One region of the Kitasatospora sp. NPDC001119 genome, then DNA from elsewhere that is predicted to be linked to it. Evidence: riboswitches for the same ligand, from Rfam matches in the RefSeq annotation. Region 1 holds a riboswitch; each other region holds the start of a gene.

Region 1 (5,889 bases):
CGTTACCGGGGCCCCGCCAAGACCCACCTGCAGAACGTCCTCATCGGCATCGCGATCAACATCCGCCGACTCGGCACCCACTTCGACACCACCACGACCAGGCCAGACCGCCGCCCCACCCGCGTCCACACTCTGCACCCAACACGGCGCCGCAACGGCAGCCTGACCCAGACCACATACTTCGCCAGCAGAGTCGCGGGGCCGACTTCCTACGTCGGGCGGTGGTCAGGCCGGGGTCGGGGGGCCGGGGTGGCCGCGGAAGGTGGTGCGGTAGGTCTGGGGGGAGACGCCGATCGCGGCGTGGAGGTGCTGGCGGAGGGAGGCGCCGGTGGCGAAGCCGATCTCGGTGGCGATGCGGTCGACGGGGAGGTCGCTGGTCTCCAGCAGGTGGCGGGCGCGGTGGAGGCGTTGCTGGATCAGCCAGCGGCCCGGGCTGGTGCCGGTCTCGTCCTGGAAGCGGCGGGCGAAGGTGCGCGGGCTCATCCGGGCGTGGGCGGCCAGCTCGCGGAGGGCGAGCGGGCGGTCGAGGTGTTGGAGGGCCCAGGCCTGGGTGGCGGCGGTGCCGTTGGCGCCTTCCGAGGGCACCGGCTGCTCGATGTACTGGGCCTGGCCGCCCTCGCGCCAGGGCGGGACCACGCACTGGCGGGCGACCTGGTTGGCGACGGCGCTGCCGTGGTCGGAGCGCACCAGGTGGAGGCAGACGTCGAGGCCGGAGGCGGCGCCCGCCGAGGTGAGGATGTCGCCGTCGTCGACGAAGAGCACGTCGGCGTCCAGGGCAACCCGGGGGTACATCCGGCGGAAGGCCGGTGCCAGGGCCCAGTGGGTGGTGGCGGGGCGTCCGTCGAGGAGGCCGGCGGCGGCCAGCGCGAACGCGCCGGTGCAGATGGAGACGATGCGGGTGCCGGGGCGGATCCGGGCGAGGGCCGCGCGCTCGGGCTCCGGCAGGTCGGCGGTGGCGCGGTGCAGGGCGTACGGCGGGATGACGACGGTGTCGGCGCTCTCCAGGGCCTCGGGCCCGTGCCCGACGGTGATGGTGAAGTCGGCGCTGGTCGCGACCGTTCGGTCCTCCGTCGCCGCGCACGTCACCACCTCGTACGCGCCCGGCACCCCGGGGAAGACCCGGTTGGGGATGCCCAGCTCGAAGGGGTAGACGCCGTCGAGGGCGAGGACGACGACGCGGTGCGGCGGCCGGGCGCCGGGGCCGCCAGAACCGAGAGGACCACGGGGTTCCATCGCAGGCATGGCACGATCCTATCGGTCTTTGGCAATCTTGCCATTTCGCTGGTCAGGGGCACGGCCGCAGGCTGGATCCATGACCACGAACTCCACGAGCACGAACCCCACGAGCACGAACACGATGCGGGCCATCACCCAGACCGCCCTCGGCACCCCGGACGTCCTCCACGAGGCCGAGGTCGAGCGGCCCGCGCCCGGCGTCGGCCAGGTCCTCGTCGCCGTCCACGCCGCCGGGGTCAACCCCACCGACTGGAAGCACCGCGACCGCGGCTACTTCCTCGGGCAGCCCCCGTTCACGCTCGGCTGGGACGTCTCCGGCACCGTCGAGGCGGTCGGCGTCGGCGTCTCGCTCTTCACCCCGGGCGACGAGGTGTTCGGCATGCTGCCCTACCCGTACGGCGCCGGCGCGCACGCCGAGTACGTCGCCGGCCCCGCCCGGGCCTTCGTGCCCAAGCCCCCCGTACTGAGCCACGTCGAGGCCGGCGCGCTTCCGCTGGTGGCGCTCACCGCCTGGCAGGCGCTCGTCGACACGGCGGGGCTGCGGCCGGGGCAGCGGGTCCTGGTGCACGCGGCGGCCGGCGGCGTCGGGCACGTCGCCGTGCAGATCGCCAAGGCGCGCGGCGCGTACGTCATCGGCACGGCGTCCGCCGCCAAGCACGACTTCGTCCGGGGCCTGGGCGCGGACGAGGTCATCGACTACCGGACGGCCGACTTCGTGGCGGAGGCCCGCGACATCGACGTGGTCCTCGACCCGCTCGGCGGCGACGACCGGCTGCGCTCCCTGGAGACCCTCCGGCCCGGCGGCGTCCTGGTGTCGATCCTGCCCCAGGGGATCGACGAGGTGGCCGAGCGCGCCGCCGAGCTGGGCGTGACGGCGAAGGCCCTGCTGGTCGAGCACGACCGGGCGGGCATGGCCGCGATCGCCGCTCTCGTCGAAGCCGGGCAGCTGCGCCCGCACGTCTCCGCCACCTACCCGCTCGCGGAGGCCGCGAAGGCCCACGCCGAGGGCGAGACCGGCCGGGTCACGGGCAAGCTGGTCCTCACCGTCCGCCCGTAGCGGTCACCCGGACCCCGGCGGCCCCGGGAGCAGCAGGCGCTCGGGAAGCGAACAGACCGGGGCAGATTCAGACCGAATCGGGCAGGGTGGGACGATACCTGCCATGCCTAGCAAGTCTCCATCGGTCCGGGACACCGACGCCCCGCCCGACCCGCTCTGCCGTCTCCTGCTCGACCTGGGCGAAGCCCTGCTAGGCGGCGGCCTGCCCGTCCATGAGGTCGAGGACGAACTCCGCGGACTGGGGCGGGCGTTGGGCGCCCCTGAGGTCCAGGTCGCCGCGCTGACCAACGGGCTGTTCGTGGCCCTGCACCCGGACGGCGCCACCAGGTTCCAGCCGCTCGGCGGCACCCTGCGGTTCGAGCAGACGGCCGACGTCCTCGACCTGGTGCACCGGCTGCGGGCGGGCGAACTCGACGGGCCCCGGGCGCGCGCCGAGCTGGACCGGATCCGGCGGGCGCCCGCCCGCTGGCCCGCGTGGGTGGCGGACTTCGGGGCGCTGCCGGTCGGGGTCGGGGTGTGCATCTTCCTGCAGCCGGTGGCGGCGAACGTGCTGGCCGCCGGGCTCGGCTCGCTGATCGTGGTGGGCCTGACCGTGCTCGCCCGGCGGCGGCCGCACCTGCGGCCGCTGCTGCCCGTCACGGCCGGCTTCCTGGTCGCGCTGCTGGTCCTGGCACTCGCGCGGGCCTCGCTGCTGGACGGGCCGCTGCGGACGATCGTGGCCACCCTGGCGATCCTGCTGCCGGGCGGGCTGCTGGTCACCGGGCTGTCCGAGATCGCCGCCGGCGCCGCCAACGCGGGCACCGCTCGGCTGGTCTCCGGCGCCGTGCAGCTGACGCTGTTCCTCGCCGGGGTGGCCGCGGCCGCGACCGCGATCGGCATGCCGTCCACCGCGCTGGCCAACGTGCAGGTGGCCAAGCCGAGCTGGTGGGTGATCGCGCTGGGGCTGGCGATCGCGGTGGCCGGGGTGGTGGTCAACGTCCACACCCCGCCCTCGGCCATCCCGTGGATCGTCGCGGTGATCGCGGTGAGTGTCACCGCCCAGGTGGCGGTGGGGTCGGTGCACGGCGCGGCGATCGGCGGCCTGGCCGGCGCCGTGGCCGCCGCGGTCGCGGCCACCCTGGTGCACTGGCTGCCGGGCGGTCCGCTCTGGCAGGTGCTCTACCTCCCGGCGTTCTGGATCGTCGTGCCGGGCTCCTTCGGTCTGCTGAACACCGCGCAGATCGAGGTCGGCAACGGGGCGCAGTCGCTGCTGGCGGCCGTCTCGGCGGTCTTCGGGGTGTCGATCGGCACACTGATCGGCGCGGTGATCAGCCGGATCCCCCGCCCCAGCCTCACCGGCCTGCCGCACCGGGCCTGAGCCGGTCGGCACCAGGCCTGAGCCGGGCCCGAGCCAAGCCGGACCCGGGACCGGTACGGGCCGCAACCGGGCCCCGGGGCGCGCGGAGGTGCGCCCCGGAGCCCGGAGTCTCGGAACCCGAGGTTCGGAACCCGAGGTTCGGAACCCGTAACCAGGGAACCCCGGAACCTCGGAATCCGAGAGCCTCGGAACCCCCGTCAGGGCTGCCGCAGGGCCTCGGTGAGCCGGTGGGCCGCCTCGACGACGGCCTGGGAGAGCTGGGCGCCGGGGTGGCGGCTGAGCCGTTCGATCGGCCCGGAGACCGTGACGGCGGCCACCACCCGGTTGGACTGGCCGCGGACGGGCGCGGCCACGGAGGCGACCCCGACCTCGCGCTCGCCGACCGACTGGGCCCAGCCGCGGCGCCGCACGCCGCTCAGCGCGGTGGCGGTGAAGCGGGCCCCCTGCAGGCCGCGGTGGAGGCGCTCGGGCTCCTCCCAGGCGAGCAGGATCTGGGCGGCGGAGCCGACCTTCATGGGGAGGGTGACGCCCACCGGAACGGTGTCGCGCAGGCCGGTGAGCCGCTCGGCGGCGGCCACGCAGATCCGGACCTCGCCCTGCCGCCGGTAGAGCTGGGCGCTCTCGCCGGTGGCGTCCCGCAGCTGGGCGAGGACCGAGCCGGCCGCGGCCAGCAGCCGGTCCTCGCCGGCGGCCGCCGAGAGCTCGCCGAGGCGGGGGCCGAGCATGAACCGGCCCTGGACGTCCCGGCTGACCAGGCGGTGGTGTTCGAGTGCGACGGCCAGCCGGTGGGCGGTGGGCCGCGCCATGCCGGTGGCGGCGACGAGGCCGCCCAGGGTGGCGGGCCCGGCCTCCAAGGTGCCGAGGATCGAGGTGACCTTGTCGAGCACGCCGACGCCGCTCGTGTTCTCCATGGGATGGGTACTCCAGTCTCAAGGCCCGGAAGCAGCGGGTCCGCGCTGCTCACGGCGGCTCCTGGCGGGGAGCCGGGGGGTGTGGTCAGCGAGGACAGGCCGGAGAAGTCGGCCGATTGCCTGCGCCGGGCACGAGACGGGTACGCGAAAGGACCGGGGCGGGAAGCGCCCGGGCGAAGGACAGCACAGAGAGCACCGTGTCTCCTCATCTTTCCCGCGCCACAGTGGCGACAGGCCGGAGTTGGCACTGCCCCCGCCAACACGGCGCGTACTTCGGACGCCGGGTCGAACGGGGAGTTGCCGGGGCTTCGTAGGGCCGGTCCCTCCACCCCTCTGGATGATTCGCCAGGAACGATACAAGACATCCGGGGCGGGTCGGCAAGTCCCCCCGCCCTCGACCCGCCCTCGGCCACGCCCCGCGGGGCCGGCTCAGCGGTGGCGCGGCCCCGACAGGCCGGTGCACGGGGCCCCGTCCGGGCTGCCGGGGAGGGTCGCGTCCCAGGCGTGCAGGGCGGCGAGGGCGGCGGTGCGCTCGCGGTCCGTCGGCCGGGTGCCCTCGGGGCCGAGCAGGTAGTCGGCGACCGGGGTGAGCAGCAGGGTGGCGTCGCCGGCCGGGAGCAGCAGCGCCTCGTCCCACTGGTGCCGGATGACGGTGCGGCGCAGCAGCGTGCCGTGGCGCGGCGAGGTGCCGTGGCACGGCGGGGTGCCGGCAGAGGTCCGGCGGCGGAGTTCGGGGGCGACCTCGGCCTCCAGGACGGTGCGGACGTCCCGCAGGGCGCCGAGCGGCACGTGCTCGGCGGCGAGGTCGAGGAGGGCGGCGGCCTCCGGGGCGAGCCGGTAGGCGGCGACCACCGCGGCGGTCTCGACGGGCTCGAAGGGCTGCCCGGCGAGCCGGGCCACGTCGATCACGTCGCCCGCGAGGAAGGTGCGCCCGAGCCCTTCCTCGGCGAGGGCGATCAGGCATTCGACGTGGTCGTCGGCGGCCAGGTAGGGGCGGACCGGGACGGTGGCGAGGTCGCCGGGGAGCGCGGCGGTCGCGACCCGCACCTGGTACCACGGGTCGAGCAGCGGGTCCCCGGCCGGCCAGCGCAGGGTGACGGCGGTGTGCCGGGGGCGCTCGCCGAGCAGGGTGACCTCCACGGACTCCACCGGGTGGTCGGTGACCAGCCGGTTGACGGCCTGCCAGAGCGAGGCCTCGGTGGGGCTGACGAGGCTGAGCTCGGCCAGCGGCCGGGGCAGGTCGGGCGGGTAGTAGCCGGCCAGCGGCAGGTCGCGGATCGGGCGGACCCCGGTGGCGTCGGCGAGGTCGCGGGCGACCCGGGCGTAAC
Region 2 (5,889 bases), on a different contig from region 1:
GGCGGAGCCGACGCCGACCAGGCTCGGACCGTCACTGCTGCCCTGGCCGTTCAGGCCGTGGCAGGAGGAGCAGCCCACGGCGAAGAGCTTCTTGCCCTCATCGATCGCGAGCGACTGCGCGGCGACGTCGGCCTGCGCCTTGTCGGCGGGCGCGAACGCGGCGTACAGCCCCCCGGTTGCCGCCAGGGCGAGAAGTAGGACGACCAGCGCCGCCAATGGGTGGCGCCGTCGTGCGGAGAGCTTTTTCACGGAATAACCCCGGTGTCAGGATCTGGTCGACTGGTGGGTGCACCCGGCGGCCGGTCTGGCCGGCACGAGGCTGCCTGTCTAGGGCTGCGCGCGCGGTCGGTCGGTGGGAGCGTCGGCACCGGCAGAAGCGGCCCGTCGCCGGTGAGGGCGGGGGCCGCAGCCGGTGGCCAGCGACCTGATCAGCTGGTTACTTGATCAGGTAGATGGTCGCGAACAGGCCGATCCACACGACGTCGACGAAGTGCCAGTAGTACGACACGACGATCGCGGCGGTGGCCTGCTCGTGCGTGAAGCGCTTGGCTGCGTACGTCCGTCCCAGGACCAGCAGGAAGGCGATCAGACCACCCGTCACGTGCAGCCCGTGGAAGCCGGTGGTCAGGTAGAACACCGTGCCGTACGGGTCGGAGGACAGCGACAGGCCGTCCTTCTTGACCAGCTCGGTGTACTCGAAGACCTGGCCGCCGATGAAGACCGCGCCCATGGCGAACGTGAGGATGAACCACGCCCGGAGCTTCTTCACGTCTCCGCGCTCGGCGGCGAACACGCCGAGCTGACAGGTCAGCGAGGAGAGCACCAGGATCGTGGTGTTGACCGAGGAGAAGGGCACGTTGAGGGCGTGGGCCTTCTCGGTCCAGAACTCCGGCCCCTTGACGGAGCGGAGCGTGAAGTACATCGCGAAGAGGGCCGCGAAGAACATCAACTCGGAACTGAGCCAGACGATCGTTCCGACGCTGACCATGTTCGGCCGGTTGACCGATCCGTGCGCGTGCCCGGTTTCTACTGCTGTTGCTGTCGCCACGACGGACATTATGTCGGTCCCTTATTCCGTCTTCACGTCGGGGGGTGTCCCTCGGAGTGTCCGGTGCGTGCGGTATGCCCGCTTGGGGGGCGACGGGGTGTCCGTACGGGGGGTGAGCAGCGGCGTGTCCCTTTTCTGATGGTTCCTCGGAGGAGCCTGGACCCCGTTGCCCGGCGCGCCGGTGCACGGTCGGAGTAGCCGAGGGAGGTAGGGGGGAAGGCGCCCGGGTGAGCCGTACGGGTGGACCGGGCGGGGTCGGGTGACGGGCCGTCCTCCAGGCGGGTGAGTCCGGGGCGCGGCGGCTTGGGGAGGAACGTGCGCGAGGGGGACTCGGCGGAGGGTGATCGGGAGTAGCATCCGGATCAGGCGAACGTGGTCCGGATCACACTTGAGGGAGCAGGGCCCATGGCGTACACGACCGATGAGACGCTCACCGTCCTCGTCTACAGCGACGACCGCAACACCCGCGAGCAGGTGCTGACGGCGCTCGGCCGCCGCCCTGCCGAGGACCTTCCGGAACTGTCCTACCTGGAGTGCGCGACCACCCCCGCGGTGCTCAAGGCACTGGAGAAGGGGGGAGTGGACCTCTGCGTGCTGGACGGCGAGGCCGTTCCGGCCGGCGGGCTGGGCCTCGGGCGCCAGCTCAAGGACGAGATCTACGGCTGCCCGCCGGTCCTGGTGCTGATCGGCCGGCCGCAGGACTCCTGGCTGGCCGCCTGGAGCCGGGCCGACGCCGCGATCTCCCGTCCGGTGGAGCCGGTGGCGCTGGCCGGGGCGGTCGCCACCCTGCTGCGGGACCGGCTGGCGAAGCGGACTCCGGCCGTCCGCTGAAATCCGCGCCAGGAGTAGGAAAGACAGGGGTAGAAGCGGGCGCTCCGCTCGATAGGCTGGCTCCATCCGTACGGACGTCCCCGGAGCGGGGAACCGACAACAGCTGGAGTCAGCCATGGTGAACGTGAACCCTGCGAACGGCGGTAGCGACCCCGCGCAGGTGGTCCGCACCTGGCCGGACCTCCTGGCGGCACTGTTGCAGGGGGAGGACCTCGACCGCTCGTCCACCGCGTGGGCGATGGACCGGATCATGAGCGGCGAGGCGTCCCCCGTCCAGGTGGCCGGGTTCATGATCGCGCTGCGGGCCAAGGGCGAGTCGGTCGAGGAGATCGCCGGCCTGGTCGACGCGATGTACGCGCACGCCGAGCCGCTGGAGATCCCCGGCCCGGCGGTGGACATCGTCGGCACCGGCGGGGACCGGGCGAAGACCGTCAACATCTCCACCATGTCGGCGATCGTCGCGGCGGCCGCCGGCGCCAAGGTGGTCAAGCACGGCAACCGGTCGGCCTCCTCGACCAGCGGCTCCTCGGACGTGCTGGAGAAGCTCGGGGTGGCGCTGGACCTCTCCCCCCGGCGGGTCGCCGAGGTGGCCGAGGAGGTCGGGCTGACCTTCTGCTTCGCGGCGAAGTTCCACCCCTCGATGCGGCACGCCGCCACCGCGCGGCGCGACCTCGGGGTGCCGACCGCCTTCAACATCCTCGGTCCGCTGACCAACCCGGCCAAGGTCACCGCGCACGCCATCGGCTGCTTCGACACCCGGCTGTCCGGGCTGATCGCCGGGGTGCTGGCCCGGCGGGGCGCCACCGCGCTGGTCTTCCGCGGCGACGACGGGCTGGACGAGCTGACCATCACCACGACCTCGCAGGTCTGGCTGGTGCGCGACGGGGTCGTCACCGAGTCCACCTTCGACCCGCGGGACGTGGGCATCGAGCTGGTCGGCATCGAGGCGCTGCGCGGGGCGGACGCCTCGTACAACGCCGAGGTCGCGCGGCGGCTGCTGGCCGGCGAGCACGGGCCGGTGCGGGACGCCGTCCTGCTGAACACGGCGGCGGCGCTGGTCGCGCTGGAGCTGGGCGACGCGCCGCTCACCGAGCAGCTGGCGGCCGGCATGGAGCGGGCCGCGAAGGCGATCGACTCCGGTGCCGCGCAGGACCTGCTGCGGCGCTGGTCGGAGGCCACCAGCCGGGCCTGAGGCGGTAGTTGGGGAGCCCGTGCCGGTACGCCGGTGCGGGCTCCCGTGCTGTCCGGATGCTGGATGCCCGTTTGACCACCCGGTGGACCCGGCCTAGAGTCTTCGCCAGGTCATGAGTGACAGCGCGAAGCCCCAGCTGGCTGTCCGGCAACCCTCCGTCCGTGGCGGGGTGCCCTGGGTGAGGACCGGGTCGTCACGGCAAGCCGTCCGTGCGACAAGCGCGGACGCCCGACGACTAGCACTCCCGGGGTCCCTTGCCCCAGAAGGAGTGCATCCCCATGTCTCTGGCCACCGAAATCCGCACCCCGCTCGCCGTCCTCGGCGCCGACGTCCAGGTCCCGCTCGCCAGCGGTGAGAAGGTCGGCTACGCGGCGCTCGACTACGCGGCGAGCTCGCCGGCGCTCCAGCGGGTGTGGGACGACGTCGCCGCCTACGCGCCGTACTACGGCAGCGTCCACCGCGGGGCCGGGTACCTCTCCCAGCTGTCCACCGACCTGTTCGAGCAGAGCCGCCGCACCGTCGGCGAGTTCCTCGACCTGCGCGAGGGAGACCAGGTGGTCTTCACCAGGGCCACCACCGACTCGCTCAACCTGCTGGCCTCCGCCGTCCCGGCCGGCACCCGGGTGTTCGCCTTCGAGACCGAGCACCACGCCTCGCTGCTGCCCTGGGCGCACGCCGGACTGGACGTCACCTACCTGCGGGCGCCGCGCTCGCGGGCCGAGGCGGTGGCCGCGCTGGACGCCGCGCTCGCCGAGGCGCCCGAGGGCCCCAAGCTGCTCTGCGTCACCGGCGCCTCCAACGTGACCGGTGAGCTGTGGCCGGTCGCCGAGCTGACCGCGACCGCGCACCGGCACGGCGCCCGGGTGGTGCTGGACGCCGCCCAGCTGGCGCCGCACCACCGGGTCTCGGTGCGCGAGCTGGACGTCGACTGGATCGCCTTCTCCGGCCACAAGATCTACGCGCCGTTCGGCGCCGGGGTGCTGGCCGGCCGGGCGGACTGGCTGGACGCGGCCGAGCCGTACCTGGCCGGCGGCGGGGCGACCCGGACGGTGGCCCGGGAGGCCGACGGCTCGGTGGCCGTGCAGTGGCACACCGGCCCGGCCCGGCACGAGGCCGGCTCGCCGAACGTCATCGGCGCCTACGCGATCGCCTCGGCCTGCCGGGCGCTGACCGAGGCCGGCTTCGACGGGCTGGAGGCCCGCGAGCAGCAGCTGATCGCCCGGCTGACGGCCGGGCTGGCCGAGATCCCGCAGGTCAAGGTGCTGAACCTGTTCGGCGAGGGCTCCGCCCGGGTGGGCGTGCTGTCCTTCGTCGTCCGGGACTGGAACAGCTCGCACTTCTCCGCCGCGCTGTCCGCCGAGTACGGCATCGGGGTGCGCGACGGCCTGTTCTGCGCCCACCCGCTGGTGCGCACGCTGCTGGGCGACGAGGACGAGGCACCGTCCGAGTGTGGTGCGCCCGAGCCGTCGCTGCCGGGCGAGCGCAGCCTGAACGCGATCCGGGTGAGCTTCGGCGCCGGGACGCCGGACGAGCACGTCGACCGCTTCCTGACCGCCGTCCGGGAGCTGGTCACGGAGGGCGCGGCGTGGAACTACCGCAACGAGGGCGGGCGCTGCGTCGCCACCGTGCAGGTCGAGCGGGGCCGGCGCGCCGAGGGCTGACCGCTACTCGTCCAGGCCGAGGGCGAAGGCGGCCTCCAGGTCGTGCTGGGAGTAGGTGCGGAAGGCGATCTGGGTCTCGGTGTGGGCCACGCCCGGGACCTTGTTGAGCCGGCCCGGGATGACCTCGGCCAGGTCGTCGTGCCGGCGCACCCGCACCATCGCCACCAGGTTGTAGCCCCCCGTCACCGAGTAGACCTCGCTCACGCCGTCGATGGCGGCGATGGATTCGGCGATCTCCGGGATGCGGTCGACACTGGTCTTGATCAGGACGATGGCGGTGATCACAGTTCGGGCTCCTTTGTGGGGTGCCGCCAGCGTATCGGGCGTCAGCCCGGTCGTCGCGGGGGGTGGCGGACCACGGTGCAGGCGTAGAGGAACCCGGCCGAGAAGCCGATCACGTGGACCAGGTACGCCACCCCGGGGCCGGCCGCGTGCACCGACCACCACTGCAGGACGAACCAGAGGCCGAGCACCAGCCAGGCCGGGAAGCGCAGCGGCAGGAAGAACAGCAGCGGGACGAGGGTGGTCACCCGGGCCCGGGGGTGGAGGCGCAGGTAGGCGCCGAGGGCGGCGGCGATCGCCCCGGAGGCCCCGATGAGCACCCGGGTGGAGTTCGGCGAGTGCGCCTCGGCGAGCGCGAAGCCGTACGTGGTCAGGCTGCCGGCGGCCAGGTAGAAGACGGCGTACCGGGCCCGGCCCAGCCGGCGTTCGACGGTGGGGCCGAAGACCTGGAGGAAGAGCAGGTTCCCGAGCAGGTGCAGCCAGCCGGCGTGCAGGAAGAGCCCGGTGAGGACGGACAGCGCCGGGCGCTTGCCCGGGGTCGGGGCGGCCGGGCAGCCGGGGACCGGGTCGGGGGCCTCGGCGAGCTGTTCGGCGGTCAGCGGCCGTCCGGCCAGCACCTCGGCCGGGACGGCGCCCCAGCGCTGCTCGTACCGCTGCTCCGCGCAGACCCGGGCCTGGCCCGTGCCGTACAGCGGGTTGAGCCCCGCGGCCGGGCCGAGCAGGAAGACCAGGGTGTTGAGGGCGATCAGGGCGTAGCTGACCACGGGGGCGGTCGCCGCCGGGCGGCCGCCCCGGGCGGCGGTGTGGTCGGGGACCGCGAGCGCCATGCGGCCAAGCATCCCTCCGGGCGCCGCAGGTGACACGGCGGTTTACGG
Region 3 (5,889 bases), on a different contig from region 1:
CGGTAGGCGGCGAGGGAGCGCGGGAAGTCGTCGTCGACGTGGAGGATCAGGGGCCGCCAGGCGGGGGTGGCGAACTCGGCGTCGATCTCCTCGGCCAGCCGCTGGACGGCGGCCGTGTAGGCGCGGTACTCGGCGAGGTCGGTGCGGGACGGGTAGGCGAAGGCGATGTGCACCACCCGGTCGTGCCACTCGGGGCGGGTGCGGAGCAGGTGCCGGTAGGCCTGGAGGCCGCGGACGATGTTCTTGCTCAGCTCGGTGCGGTCGACCCGGACGATGGTGCGGCGGTCGCCGACGGCCGCGCGGAGGGCGGCGAGGCGTTCGTCGACGTCGGGGCGGTGGGCGCGCTCGCGCAGGAAGTCGGCGTCGGCGCCGAGGGCGTGGACGCCGAGGCGCGTGGTGCGGCCGTCGACGGTGACGGTGAGCGCGTCGTGGTCGACGGTCGCGCCGAGGAGGTCCTCGCAGCAGGCGGCGAAGGCGCGGGCCCAGCGCTGGGTCAGGAAGCCGGCCCGGTCGGCGCCGAGGATGCCGGTGAGGACGGCCCGGGCGACGTCGTCGGGCAGCATCCGGTAGTACTCGGGCGGGGCCCAGGGGGTGTGCGAGAAGTGGCCGATCCGCAGGTCGGGGCGGGCTTCGCGGAGCAGGGCCGGGACCAGGGAGAGGTGGTAGTCCTGGACGAGGACGGCGGCGTTCGGGGCGGCCTCGGCGGCGAGGGCTTCGGCGAAGGCCTCGTTGTAGGCCCGGTAGGCGGCCCACTCGGTGCGGAAGGCGGCGTCGAAGGAGGGGGCGGTGGGGGTCGCGTAGAGCAGGTGGTGGACGAACCAGAGGGTGGAGTTGGCGACGCCGTTGTAGGCGCGGGCGAAGGTCAGCGGGTCGATGTCCAGCATCCGTACGGCCTGGCCGCCGACCTCGTGGCCGGCCAGGTCGAGGCGGCCGTGGGGTGCCTCGGCGGCGGCCCTGCGGTCGGAGTCGTCGAGGGCGGCGCAGACCCAGACGGCGTTCGGGTCGTCGATGGCGGAGAGGCCGGAGACCAGGCCGCCGCCGCCGCGGCGCAGGGTCAGCGTGCCGTCGTCGGCGGTGCTGAAGGACACCGGTCCCCGGTTGGACGCCACCAGGACGGGGGCGGTGCCGGTCACGCTCGAACGGTTGGTCGTGAGATCGCCCATGGTTGGCATGTTGCCGTGGGGTCGGCGTGGCAAACCCGTGCGGCCCGTCGAAGAGAGGGCCCAGGGCCTCTCTTTCGGATCACGTCGCGCGCCTGGCATGATCCGAAAGAGAGGCCCTAATGGCGGGCGGCGTACTCGGGGAGGGTGTGGATCGGGGGGCGTTCGAGGGCGGTCACCGGGTGGGTGTGGGCGGTGAAGGCGCGGGTTTCCGGGTCGCGGGTGAACTGGGTGAGGTGGGGGTGGACGAGGTCGGCGGAGGCCTTGAGGCGGTGGGTGCGGTCGAGGCGTTCCAGGGCGGTCCGGTAGATGGTGGCGGCCATCCGGCCGAGGGCCTGGCCGTCCTGGTGGCGGTGGTGCCGGACGCCGACGTCCACCTGGGCGAGGGCGTCCAGGCCGGCCAGCTCCAGGGCGTCGACCAGCAGGCCGAGTTCGACGCCGTAGCCGGTGGGGAAGGGCAGCCGTTCGAGCAGTGAGCGGCGGGCCGCGTACTCGCCGCCGAGCGGCTGGACGAAACCGGCGAGTTCCGGCCAGTGGAGGTTGAGCAGGGGGCGGGCGACGAGTTCGGTGACCCGGCCGCCGCCGGCTGGCAGGACGGCGCCCTCCGACTCCAGCGGGCGGTCGTACATGGCCTTGACCAGCTGGATGGACTCGTCGGTGAGCAGCGGGCCGATGATGCCGGAGACGAAGGCCGGGTCGAACTCGCGCAGGTCGGCGTCGACGAAGCAGACGATGTCGCCGTGGGTGACCAGCAGCGAGCGCCAGAGCACCTCGCCCTTGCCGGGGACGGTGGGCAGCCGGGGCAGGACGGCGTCGCGGTGCTCGACCCGGGCGCCGGCCTCGGCGGCGACGGCGGCGGTGGCGTCGGTGGAGCCGGAGTCGACGACGACGAGTTCGTCGACGAGCGGGAGGCGTTCCATCAGCTCGCGGCGGATGGTGCGGACGATGTCGCCGACGGTGGCCTCCTCGTCCAGGGCGGGGAGGACCACGCTGACCGTGCGACCGGTGCGCTCCTTGGCGTCGAGCAGGGTGCGGACCGGCCGGTCGGCCGCGCTCCAGGAGCGGCGGCGCAGCCAGGACGCCGCCTGCGGGAGGAGCGCGGGAGTCGGTTCGGCGGGCACGGAGATCTCCTCGGCGAGGTCGGTGGGACGGGTCATCTCGCTTGGCGGACGGTCCCGTTCAGGTTTGACGCCTTCGGATACAGTCTTCGTACAGCGGTCGGACCTTTGCACGCCGGGGTCTCCGTTGAGCACCACCACAATTTCACAAGCTCATCCAGAGGGACTGAGGGAACGGCCCGTTGACGTCCCGGCAACCTTCTCGCGCGGCTGTCTGTCGACAGGCCCCGGCGGGACAGGTGCCAATTCCGTCCCGTGTCGCGACCGCGCCACGGGGAAGATGAGGAGAGAGGCCTCGCCATCATGGCTATCGACACTGCCGCACCCGTTTCCGTCGACCTCGGCCCGGCCGCCGCGCTGTCCTGTCGCGAGTGCGGCACCCGCTTCCCGCTCGGCCCCAGCTTCGCGTGCCTGGAGTGCTTCGGCCCGCTGGAGATCGCCTACGAGTTCGGCAGCGAGGGCGCCGAGGAGCTGCGCAAGCGGATCGAGGCCGGTCCGGCCTCCATCTGGCGGTACGCGCCGCTGCTGCCGGTGCCGGCCGACGTGGCGTCCAAGCCGAACCTGAACCCGGGGTGGACCCCGCTGGTGAAGGCGGACAACCTGGGCCGGGAGCTCGGTTTCACCGCCCAGCTGCACGTCAAGGACGACTCCGGGAACCCGACGCACTCGTTCAAGGACCGGGTGGTCGCGTGCGCGATCGAGGCGGCCCGGGCGTTCGGCTACACCACGCTGTCCTGCTCCTCCACCGGCAACCTGGCCGGCGCGGTGGGTGCGGCGGCGGCCCGGGCCGGGTTCCGGTCCTGCGTGTTCATCCCGCACGACCTGGAGCAGGGCAAGGTCGTCATGGCCGGGGTGTACGGCGGCGAGCTGGTCGGCATCGAGGGCAACTACGACGACGTGAACCGCTTCTGCTCGGAGCTGATCGGCGACCCGGCCGGCGAGGGCTGGGGCTTCGTCAACGTGAACCTGCGGCCGTACTACGGCGAGGGCTCCAAGACGCTGGCGTACGAGATCTGCGAGCAGCTCGGCTGGCGGCTGCCGGAGCAGATCGTGATCCCGATCGCCTCGGGCTCGCAGCTGACGAAGATCGACAAGGGGCTCCAGGAGCTGATCAGGCTCGGCCTGGTCGAGGACCGGCCGTACAAGGTCTTCGGCGCCCAGGCGGAGGGCTGCTCGCCGGTGTCGGCCGCGTTCAAGGCCGGCCGGGACGTGATCAAGCCGGTGAAGCCGGACACCATCGCCAAGTCGCTGGCGATCGGCAACCCGGCCGACGGCCCGTACGTGCTGGACATCGCCCGCCGTACCGGTGGCGCGGTGGAGGACGTCACGGACGCCGAGGTCGTGGCGGCGATCCGGCTGCTGGCGCGGACCGAGGGGATCTTCGCCGAGACCGCGGGCGGGGTGACCGTCGGCGTGCTGAAGAAGCTGGTCGAGACCGGGCAGCTGGACCCGGCCAAGGAGACCGTCGCGATCAACACCGGCGACGGGCTGAAGACCCTGGACGCCGTCTCCGATTCCGGGATGACCGCCGTCATCCGCCCGACGCTGGACTCGTTCCGCGCCGCCGGCCTCGTGTCCGCCTGAACCACCCGATAGGCCCCGCCCCCGCTAGGAGAGTCATGAGCGCCACCGTCCGCATCCCCACCATCCTGCGCACCTACACCGACGGCGCCGCCGAGGTGACCGCCGAGGGTGCCACCCTGGCCGAGGTCGTCGCCGACCTGGAGAAGAACCACGCGGGCATCGCGGCCCGCATCCTGGACGACACGGGCAAGCTGCGCCGCTTCGTGAACGTCTACGTGAACGACGACGACGTGCGCTTCGCCGAGGGTCTGGCGACCGAGATCAAGGACGGCGCCAGCGTCTCGATCATCCCGGCGGTGGCCGGCGGCTGCTGAGCCGACAAAGCAGAACCCGCGGTCGCCCGCGCGTACGGAAATCCGTTCTCCGTATGCGCGGGCGACCGCTCGCATTCCGGCGGGAATATTTCCGGGTCGAGTCGGAGTAGAGTGTGGCTCGGCTGGGAACAGGGTTTCCCTTTCGGCCCCCGCAGTGCTCGGCCCGGGGGCGTCCGGCCGCCGGGGGCGGACCGTGAAACATGTCAGGCAGATGTCAGAATTCGCGCGGGCATTTGAGTAATTCGTCCGCTATGTCCGGCGTGGAATGCCGAGATTATTCCGATTCGATCCGTCCTGTCCCTTGACGCCTTGGCGGAATTACCGGCGGTTGGCCCTGTTGCAGAGGGCGTCGATCCGGATACATTCAGCGGCGGTCGACGCAATCACCCGCTCACCGGAGGCCGCCCGGCGTTCCGCGCGGATGGTTGCGGCGTGCACGGCTGCGCCCAGGGGGGGTTCCCCGGGCCGGCCTTCAACCAATCCGGGCCCGCGACCTGCGGGCACGTGAAGGGCCAGCACAGCACTAGGGGAGTTCGGAATGGCTCAGGGCACCGTCAAGTGGTTCAACGCGGAGAAGGGCTACGGCTTCATCGCGGTCGACGGTGGTGCGGACGTCTTCGTCCACTACAGCGCGATCCAGATGGACGGCTACCGCACCCTCGAGGAGGGCCAGCGGGTCGAGTTCGAGATCTCCCAGGGACAGAAGGGCCCGCAGGCGGACATGGTCCGCGCGGCGGTCTGACCCCTTCCGACTCCAGGAGCTCGGCGCGGCCCTACGGCTGGTGACCACTCGCTTCTCGACGGGCCCGTGCGACGCGTGTCGTACGGGCCCGTCGGCGTTCCCCGACGCGGCTCCGCCGGGGCTCCGGCGACGGCTCGCGGATCGTCGATTGGGCTTGCACTCGACCACCCGGAGTGCTAATCATTGGCGTTAGCACTCACAGCGTGAGAGTGACAGCGGACCGGGTCGGTGAGGCCCCCGGGAGCGGTAGGGGAATGGACCCCCGCACACCAGGGCCGTCCGTCGCGGGCACCCCTTGGTCCGAGCAGTCGACCGTGTCCCGGAGGACCACTTCAGATGGCCAAGATCATCGCCTTTGATGAGGAAGCTCGCCGCGGCCTTGAGCGTGGCATGAACCAGCTCGCCGACGCCGTGAAGGTCACGCTCGGCCCCAAGGGCCGCAACGTCGTGCTGGAGAAGAAGTGGGGCGCCCCCACGATCACCAACGACGGTGTCTCCATCGCCAAGGAGATCGAGCTCGAGGACCCGTACGAGAAGATCGGTGCGGAGCTCGTCAAGGAGGTCGCCAAGAAGACGGACGACGTCGCGGGTGACGGCACCACCACCGCCACCGTGCTCGCCCAGGCCCTGGTTCGCGAGGGTCTGCGCAACGTCGCCGCCGGCGCCAACCCGATGGCCCTGAAGCGCGGCATCGAGAAGGCCGTCGCGGCCGTCTCCGACCAGCTGCTGGCCCAGGCCAAGGACGTGGAGACCAAGGAGCAGATCGCCTCCACCGCCTCCATCTCCGCCGCTGACACCCAGATCGGCGAGCTCATCGCCGAGGCCATGGACAAGGTCGGCAAGGAAGGCGTCATCACCGTCGAGGAGAGCAACACCTTCGGTCTGGAGCTCGAGCTCACCGAGGGCATGCGCTTCGACAAGGGCTACATCTCCGCCTACTTCGCCACCGACCTGGAGCGGATGGAGGCGAC

What was found. A riboswitch is a leader RNA that binds a small molecule or an ion and turns the genes downstream of it on or off. The one in region 1 is predicted to bind S-adenosylmethionine.
Region 2: linked by a shared signal. The riboswitch ahead of ACWDD9_RS08650 (aminotransferase class V-fold PLP-dependent enzyme) and the one ahead of ACWDD9_RS25650 (IclR family transcriptional regulator) in region 1 are both predicted to bind S-adenosylmethionine.
Region 3: linked by a shared signal. The riboswitch ahead of thrC (threonine synthase) and the one ahead of ACWDD9_RS25650 (IclR family transcriptional regulator) in region 1 are both predicted to bind S-adenosylmethionine.

What each region holds. Positions count from the first base shown of each region.
Region 1 covers NZ_JBSFKI010000021.1:174,335-180,223, reverse strand. The annotation lists partial or broken gene ACWDD9_RS25670 (transposase) at 1-12, shown strand, start outside; gene ACWDD9_RS25665 (GlxA family transcriptional regulator) at 226-1,233, opposite strand; gene ACWDD9_RS25660 (NADP-dependent oxidoreductase) at 1,313-2,293, shown strand; gene ACWDD9_RS25655 (threonine/serine exporter family protein) at 2,397-3,650, shown strand; gene ACWDD9_RS25650 (IclR family transcriptional regulator) at 3,848-4,561, opposite strand; SAM riboswitch class I at 4,764-4,905, opposite strand; gene ACWDD9_RS25645 (hypothetical protein) at 4,991-5,889, opposite strand, start outside.
Region 2 covers NZ_JBSFKI010000005.1:277,041-282,929, reverse strand. The annotation lists gene qcrC (cytochrome bc1 complex diheme cytochrome c subunit) at 1-249, opposite strand, end outside; gene ctaE (aa3-type cytochrome oxidase subunit III) at 437-1,057, opposite strand; gene ACWDD9_RS08660 (response regulator) at 1,454-1,879, shown strand; gene trpD (anthranilate phosphoribosyltransferase) at 1,995-3,071, shown strand; SAM riboswitch class IV at 3,180-3,298, shown strand; gene ACWDD9_RS08650 (aminotransferase class V-fold PLP-dependent enzyme) at 3,350-4,732, shown strand; gene ACWDD9_RS08645 (Lrp/AsnC family transcriptional regulator) at 4,736-5,017, opposite strand; gene ACWDD9_RS08640 (rhomboid family intramembrane serine protease) at 5,059-5,841, opposite strand.
Region 3 covers NZ_JBSFKI010000022.1:4,953-10,841, forward strand. The annotation lists gene ACWDD9_RS25710 (alpha,alpha-trehalose-phosphate synthase (UDP-forming)) at 1-1,163, opposite strand, end outside; gene ACWDD9_RS25715 (glucosyl-3-phosphoglycerate synthase) at 1,280-2,317, opposite strand; SAM riboswitch class I at 2,429-2,565, shown strand; gene thrC (threonine synthase) at 2,582-3,862, shown strand; gene ACWDD9_RS25725 (MoaD/ThiS family protein) at 3,898-4,176, shown strand; gene ACWDD9_RS25730 (cold-shock protein) at 4,715-4,918, shown strand; gene groL (chaperonin GroEL) at 5,255-5,889, shown strand, end outside.